DNA from 2 places in the Streptomyces sp. NPDC002566 genome. Region 1 is predicted to be linked to the other one. Evidence: predicted binding sites of a transcription regulator. Region 1 holds the regulator's gene; the other holds the start of a gene.

Region 1 (4,130 bases):
GAGCCGCGCGTCCGGTCCCGGCGCGAACTCCTCGACGACCGCCGGGAGATCGTCGACGCCCTCCAGGTACTCCACCACCACGCCCTCGACGCGCAGGTCGTCGCCCCACACCTTCTCGACCAGCTCGGCGTCGTGCCGCCCCTCGACGTAGATCCGGCCGGCGCGGGCCACACGCGCGCGTGCGCCGGGCACGGCCACCGAACCCGAGGCCGTGCGGGCGGGTCGCGCCGGGCCGCCCGACGCGGGCCGTACCAGGGTCACCGTGCGGCCCTCCAGCAGGAACCCGCGCGGCTCCAGCGGGAACACCCGGTGCTTGCCGAAACGGTCCTCCAGGGTGACCGTGCCCGCCTCGCAGCGGATCACCGCGCCGCAGAAGCCGCTGCCGGGCTCCTCCACCACCAGGCCGGGCTCCGCCGCGACCTCGGGGACCGGCTGCGGCTTCTTCCAGGACGGGGTCAGATCGGCGGAGTACTGGCGCATTCGGACGACGATAGGAGAAGCCGAGGCGCTGTCACGGCGACACGCCGAAACGGGCGGCCAGGGCGTCCCGCTGCGCCCGCACGAACGCCGCGTCCACGACCGCCCCGTGACCGGGCACGTACCGCGCGTCCGCGCCGCCGAGGGCGAGCAGGCGGTCGAGGGCGGCCGGCCACTGCGAGGGCACCGCGTCCGGCCCGGCCTGGGGCTCGCCGGACTCCTCCACCAGGTCGCCGCAGAACACCGCCTCCGGCGACCCCGGCACCAGCACCGCAAGGTCGTGCGCCGTGTGGCCGGGGCCCACGTTCGCCAGCAGGACCTGACGCCCGCCGCCCATGTCCAGGGTCCACTCCCCGGAGACCAGGTGGCGGGGCCGCACCAGGGCGTCCACGGCCTCCGTCGCCGCCGCCTCGTCCAGCCCGTTGCGCACCGCGTCCGCGTGCAGCTCGGCCCGCTCCCGCGCGAACACCGACTCGGCGCCCACCGCCGCGAACACCTCCGCGCCCGCGAACGCCGCCGCCCCGAACACGTGGTCGAAATGGGGGTGGGTGAGCGCGAGATGAGTCACACGGCGTCCGGCGAGCCGCTCCGCCTCCGCCCGCAGCCGTGCGCCCTCCGCGAGGCTCGAACCCGCGTCGATCAGCAGCACCGCACCGGTCCCCACGACCAGCCCCGCCGTGCAGTCCCAGCCCGGCAGCCGCCGCCGTCCGACCCCCGCCGCGACCTGCTCCCAACCCAGCTCTTCCCAAGTGACCGTCATACCGCGACGCTAACCGTGACGAACCCGTCGGCCGGCATGCGACCGGACCGACCTTGCCCCCCGCGCACCCCACGGCCGTACACTGACCGGGGAACGCTGGCACTCGGATGTGACGAGTGCCAGGGAAGGCGCCAAGGGGACGAAGCACTGGAGGTGTGCGCGGATGCTGAGTGAACGACGGCTGAAGGTGCTGCGCGCCATCGTCCAGGACTACGTCGGCACCGAGGAGCCGGTCGGCTCCAAGGCGCTCACCGAGCGCCACAACCTCGGCGTGTCCCCGGCGACGGTCCGCAACGACATGGCCGCCCTGGAGGACGAGGGCTACATCGCCCAGCCGCACACCAGCGCCGGACGCATCCCCACCGACAAGGGCTACCGGCTCTTCGTCGACAAGCTCGCCGGCGTCAAGCCGATGACCGCGCCCGAGCGGCGCGCCATCCAGAACTTCCTCGACGGCGCCGTCGACCTCGACGACGTCGTCGCGCGGACGGTCCGGCTGCTCGCGCAGCTCACCCGCCAGGTCGCCGTCGTGCAGTACCCGTCGCTGACCCGGTCCACGGTGCGGCACGTGGAACTGCTCTCGCTCGCCCCGGCCCGCCTCATGCTCGTGCTGATCACGGACACCGGGCGGGTCGAGCAGCGGCTGGTGGACTGCCCCGCGCCGTTCGGCGAGCCCTCGCTCGCGGACCTGCGCGCCCGGCTCAACAGCCGGGTCGCGGGCCGCCGGTTCACCGATGTGCCGCCTCTGGTGGAGGATCTGCCTGAGGCCTTCGAGGCGGAGGACCGCGGCACGGTCTCGACGGTGCTCTCCACCCTGCTGGAGACGCTCGTCGAGGAGAACGAGGAGCGGCTGATGATCGGCGGCACCGCCAATCTCACCCGCTTCGGACATGACTTTCCCCTCACCATCCGGCCCGTCCTGGAGGCCCTCGAGGAGCAGGTCGTGCTCCTCAAACTCCTGGGCGAGGCGGGGGATTCGGGCATGATCGTGCGTATCGGGCACGAGAACGCCTACGAGGGACTCAACTCCACTTCCGTGGTGTCGGTCGGCTACGGTTCGGGCGGAGAGGCAGTCGCCAAGCTCGGCGTGGTCGGACCGACCCGCATGGATTACCCGGGAACGATGGGAGCGGTACGCGCAGTGGCACGGTACGTCGGACAGATCCTGGCGGAGTCGTAAGTGGCCACGGACTACTACGCCGTTCTCGGCGTGCGCCGCGACGCGTCGCAGGAAGAGATCAAGAAGGCCTTCCGGCGGCTCGCCCGCGAGCTGCACCCGGACGTCAACCCCGATCCGAAGACCCAGGAGCGGTTCAAGGAGATCAACGCCGCTTACGAGGTGCTGTCGGACCCGCAGAAGAAGCAGGTCTACGACCTCGGCGGCGACCCGCTCTCCCAGGCCGGCGGCGGTGGCGCGGGCGGCTTCGGCGCCGGTGGCTTCGGCAACTTCTCCGACATCATGGACGCGTTCTTCGGCACGGCGTCCCAGCGGGGCCCGAGGTCGCGCACCCGGCGCGGGCAGGACGCGATGATCCGGCTGGAGGTGGACCTGGAGGAGGCCGCGTTCGGCACCACCAAGGACATCCAGGTCGACACCGCGATCGTCTGCACCACCTGCAGCGGCGAGGGCGCGGCGCCCGGCACCACCGCCCAGACCTGCGACATGTGCCGCGGCCGCGGTGAGGTGTCGCAGGTGACGCGGTCCTTCCTGGGCCAGGTCATGACCTCGCGTCCCTGCCCCCAGTGCCAGGGCTTCGGCACCGTGGTGCCCACCCCGTGCCCCGAGTGCGCGGGCGACGGACGGGTCCGGTCGCGGCGCACGCTGACGGTGAAGATCCCGGCCGGCGTCGACAACGGCACCCGCATCCAGCTCGCCGGCGAGGGCGAGGTCGGACCGGGCGGCGGCCCGGCCGGCGACCTCTACGTCGAGATCCACGAACTGCCGCACGCGATGTTCCAGCGGCGCGGCGACGACCTGCACTGCACGGTCACCCTCCCGATGACCGCGGCGTCGCTCGGCACGAAGGTGCCGCTGGAGACGCTGGACGGGCCGGAGGAGGTCGACATCCGGCCCGGCACGCAGTCGGGGCAGTCCATTCCGCTGCACCAGCGCGGAGTGACGCACCTGCGCGGCGGCGGGCGCGGCGACCTCATCGTGCACGTGGAGGTCCAGACGCCCACCAAGCTGGACCCGGAGCAGGAGCGGCTGCTGCGCGAACTGGCGAAGCTGCGCGGGGAGGAGCGCCCCCAGGGGCAGTTCCAGCCCGGCCAGCAGGGGCTGTTCTCCCGGCTGAAGGACGCCTTCAACGGGCGGTGAGGCGGGGGCGGAGCCCCCGGCGGGACAGGGCGCCGGGACGTGACACCATGCGGTCATGTCCTTCGCGCTGGCCGGTCTTCTCCGCCATCCGATCGTGCAGGCCCCCATGGCGGGCGGCGTCTCCGTGCCCCGGCTCGCCGCCGCCGTGTCCGAGGCCGGAGGGCTCGGCTTCCTCGCCGGCGGGTACAAGACCGCCGACGGGATGTACCGGGAGATCAAGCAGTTGCGCGGGCTCACCTCCCGGCCCTTCGGCGTGAACCTCTTCATGCCGCAGCCCGAGCATGCCGAGACCGGCGCCGTCGAGGTGTACGCCCACCAACTGGCCGGCGAGGCCGCCTGGTACGGCACGGAACTCGGCGACCCGGACAGCGGGCGCGACGACGGCTACGACGCCAAGCTCGCCGTGCTGCTCGACGACCCGGTGGCGGCGGTGTCCTTCCACTTCGGCGTGCCGAGCCCCGAGGCGCTGGCCTCGCTGCGCAGGGCCGGGACGGTCACGCTGGTCACGGCCACGACCGTCGAGGAGGCGCTCGCCGTGGAACGGGCCGGCGCGGACGCGGTGATCGTGCAGGGCGT
Region 2 (4,130 bases), on a different contig from region 1:
AAGGTGCTGGCGCGGACCGAGGGGATCTTCGCGGAGACCGCCGGCGGGGTGACCGTGGGCGTGACGCGCAAGCTGATCGAGAACGGTGTGCTGGACCCGGCGCTGACGACCGTCGTCCTCAACACCGGGGACGGTCTGAAGACCCTGGACGCGGTGGCCGGCACGGGGCTCACCGCGACGATCCGGCCGAACCTGGAGTCGTTCCGCGAGGCTGGTCTCGTCTAGTCCGTCCGTCGGGGCACCGGCCCCCGCGCCCGTCAGCAGTCTGCTTCACCGGAGGTCCTGAGCATGAGCGTCACCGTCCGCATCCCGACCATTCTCCGCACCTACACGGGCGGAGCGGCCGAGGTCACCGCCGAGGGCGGGACCCTCGGGGAGGTCATCGCCGACCTGGAAAAGAACCACACGGGCATCGCCGCCCGCGTTCTCGACGACCAGGGCAAGCTGCGCCGGTTCGTCAACGTGTACGTGAACGACGACGACGTCCGCTTCGAGCAGGGCCTCGAGACGGCGACGCCCGAGGGTGCGGGAGTTTCCATCATTCCGGCGGTCGCGGGTGGCTGAGCGGCGGTCCCTACCCGCCGGTAGTAACCGTCGGTAACAGTGATTACCGAGAGTTCATCGAATTGCCCTCTCCGCGAGAGAAGCGGAGGGGGCAATTCAGTGTGGTTGAGCGCGGTACAGTTGGGGAACCGGCCTCCGATTCAATGATCCGGAGCCTTTGATTTCTGCCTTACGTCCGACAAGAAGTAGCCAAAGTGTGTGCGCCTTCTGCGGCTTTTGTAACGTATGGGCAGTCCGACTTGCCCTGAATCCGGGCGAATTCTCACCACTTTCCGGACGGTGCGCGTCCAGAATTCTCGTCCGATTGACCTGTTGCAGACGGCAGTTGGACAGATACATTCAGCCGCGGTCGACGCGTTCCGGCGCACGCCCCCAACCAACTGGGGGGTGAGGTCTGACCCGGATCCGCGAAGTGTGGATCTGTGCAAGGGCCAGTAATAGGGGAGTTAGGCATGGCTCAGGGCACCGTCAAGTGGTTCAACGCGGAGAAGGGGTACGGCTTCATCGCGGTCGACGGTGGTGCGGACGTCTTCGTCCACTACAGCGCCATTCAGATGGACGGCTACCGCACCCTGGAAGAGGGCCAGCGGGTCGAGTTCGAGATCTCGCAGGGCCAGAAGGGCCCGCAGGCCGACATGGTTCGCGTCACCGCCTGAACGTTTCAAACGAAGGGCTCGCACCCCGCCGACGGGGGTGCGGGCCCTTCGTGCTGCCCGGCCGTGGATCCGGCCCTCGCGTCGGCCGCGCATCGGGCCGGGCCGCGGCCCCGTCCCGGCGGTTCCGGGGGCGCCGGCGGTGTTCGCGCATGGCCGACAGTCCCGGCGTATCCGACGAAGGCGCTTGCACTCGCCATGGCCGAGTGCTAATCATTGGCGTTAGCACTCTGAAGGTGAGAGTGACAACGAAGGACCGGGTCGGTGAGGCCCGCAGGCCGGGTGGGAAGGAACCACGAGGCCGGCGAGCCGTCCGTCGCGGGCGCGGGCGCGGTCCGAAGGAATCACCCCCAGTCCTGGAGGGACCACTTCACATGGCCAAGATCATCGCGTTCGACGAGGAGGCGCGGCGCGGCCTCGAGCGCGGCATGAACCAGCTCGCGGACGCCGTCAAGGTGACGCTCGGCCCCAAGGGCCGCAACGTCGTCCTCGAGAAGAAGTGGGGCGCCCCCACGATCACCAACGATGGTGTGTCCATCGCCAAGGAGATCGAGCTCGAGGACCCGTACGAGAAGATCGGCGCCGAGCTGGTCAAGGAAGTCGCCAAGAAGACGGACGACGTCGCCGGTGACGGTACGACCACCGCGACCGTCCTCGCCCAGGCCCTGGTCAAGGAGGGTCTGCGCAACGTAGCCGCCGGCGCCAACCCGATGGCCCTCAAGCGCGGTATCGAGAAGGCCGTCGAGGCCGTCTCCGGTGCCCTGCTGGAGCAGGCGAAGGATGTCGAGACCAAGGAGCAGATCGCTTCGACGGCCTCCATCTCCGCCGCCGACACCCAGATCGGCGAGCTCATCGCCGAGGCCATGGACAAGGTCGGCAAGGAAGGCGTCATCACCGTCGAGGAGTCGCAGACCTTCGGGCTCGAGCTCGAGCTCACCGAGGGCATGCGCTTCGACAAGGGCTACATCTCGGCGTACTTCGCCACCGACATGGAGCGTATGGAGGCCGTCCTCGACGACCCGTACATCCTGATCGCCAACTCCAAGATCTCCAACGTCAAGGACCTGCTCCCGCTCCTGGAGAAGGTCATGCAGTCGGGCAAGCCGCTGCTGATCATCGCCGAGGACGTCGAGGGCGAGGCCCTGTCGACCCTGGTCGTCAACAAGATCCGCGGCACGTTCAAGTCCGTCGCGGTCAAGGCCCCGGGCTTCGGCGACCGCCGCAAGGCCATGCTGAACGACATCGCCATCCTCACCGGCGGCGAGGTCATCTCCGAGGAGGTCGGTCTCAAGCTCGAGAACACCTCCCTGGACCTCCTGGGCAAGGCCCGCAAGGTCGTCATCACCAAGGACGAGACCACCATCGTCGACGGCGCCGGCTCCTCGGACCAGGTCGCGGGCCGTGTGAACCAGATCCGCGCCGAGATCGAGAACAGCGACTCGGACTACGACCGCGAGAAGCTCCAGGAGCGCCTGGCGAAGCTCGCGGGCGGCGTGGCCGTCATCAAGGCGGGCGCGGCCACCGAGGTTGAGCTCAAGGAGCGCAAGCACCGCATCGAGGACGCCGTCCGCAACGCGAAGGCGGCCGTCGAGGAGGGCATCGTCGCCGGTGGTGGCGTGGCCCTGCTGCAGGCCTCCCAGGTCTTCGAGAAGCTGGAGCTCGACGGTGACGAGGCGACCGGCGCCAACGCCGTGAAGCTCGCGCTGGAGGCCCCGCTCAAGCAGATCGCCGTCAACGGTGGTCTCGAGGGCGGCGTCGTCGTGGAGAAGGTCCGCAACCTCCAGGTCGGCCACGGCCTGAACGCCGCGACCGGTGAGTACGTCGACATGATCGCCGAGGGCATCATCGACCCGGCGAAGGTGACGCGCTCCGCGCTGCAGAACGCCGCGTCGATCGCCGCGCTGTTCCTCACCACCGAGGCCGTCATCGCCGACAAGCCGGAGAAGGCCGCGGCCCCGGCCGGCGGCGGCATGCCGGGCGGTGACATGGACTTCTGATCGACCTGACGGTTGATCGCCTGTCCTTCGGGCCGAGGGCGGCACTCCCTGCTGACGCAGGGGGTGCCGCCCTCGGGCGTTTCGGCTGCCGCGGCCGGCCTCCGGGGGCGGGCGGCCGGTGTGTGCGGGGGCGTGGGCGGGATCACAGGGTGGTGTGGTCGTGAGCCGGAATGCGGGAGGCGTCCCGGCCGGTTGAACCGTTCGCAGGAACTGAATGCATATGCACATACCAATGGTTACGTCGTGAGGAGCCCCACGTGAGCGTCACCCCGCCCACTTCCACCCGCGCTGCCGAGATCCTGTCCCGGCCGGTCACGATCAACGGCCTCACGGTCCCGAACCGCATCGCGATGGCGCCGATGACGCGCATGTTCTCCCCGGGCGGCGTTCCCGGCGACGACGTCGTGTCGTACTACGCCCGTCGCGCGGCCGCCGGCGTCGGTCTCATCGTCACCGAGGGTACGTACGTCGGGCACGACTCCGCCGGCCAGAGCGACCGGGTGCCCCGGTTCCACGGTGAGGAGCAGCTCGCGGGGTGGGCGAAGGTCGCCGAGGCCGTGCGCGCGGCGGGCGGCACGATCGTGCCCCAGCTCTGGCACATCGGGATGGTGCGCAAGGACGGCGAGCCGCCCTACGCGGACGCGCCCGCCGTCGGTCCCTCCGGCATCCGCGTCGACGGCGACGACGTCACCGGCAAGGCAATGACCCAGCGCGACCTGGACGACGTCATCGGGGCGTTCGCGCAGGCCGCGGCCGCCGCCGAGCGCATCGGCTTCCACGGCGTGGAGATCCACGGCGCCCACGGCTACCTCGTCGACCAGTTCCTGTGGGAGCACACCAACCGCCGCACCGACGCTTACGGCGGCGACCCGGTGGCCCGTACGAAGTTCGCCGCCGAGATCGTGGCCGCCGTGCG

Evidence for each region. Region 1 encodes HrcA, which represses chaperone genes, less so after heat shock. Its sites were predicted from a motif close to TTNGCACTCNGNNNNNCNGAGTGCNAA; they were not measured.
Region 2: the regulator HrcA is predicted to act here: its motif matches at 1,404-1,430, upstream of groL (chaperonin GroEL).

The regions. Positions count from the first base shown of each region.
Region 1 is NZ_JBIARD010000003.1:809,340-813,469, reverse strand. It holds gene ACFYXA_RS16465 (DUF3097 domain-containing protein) at 1-480, opposite strand, end outside; gene ACFYXA_RS16460 (MBL fold metallo-hydrolase) at 512-1,237, opposite strand; gene hrcA (heat-inducible transcriptional repressor HrcA) at 1,401-2,417, shown strand; gene dnaJ (molecular chaperone DnaJ) at 2,418-3,554, shown strand; gene ACFYXA_RS16445 (nitronate monooxygenase) at 3,610-4,130, shown strand, end outside.
Region 2 is NZ_JBIARD010000005.1:125,540-129,669, forward strand. It holds gene thrC (threonine synthase) at 1-225, shown strand, start outside; gene ACFYXA_RS22170 (MoaD/ThiS family protein) at 289-564, shown strand; gene ACFYXA_RS22175 (cold-shock protein) at 1,017-1,220, shown strand; gene groL (chaperonin GroEL) at 1,592-3,214, shown strand; gene ACFYXA_RS22185 (NADH:flavin oxidoreductase) at 3,472-4,130, shown strand, end outside.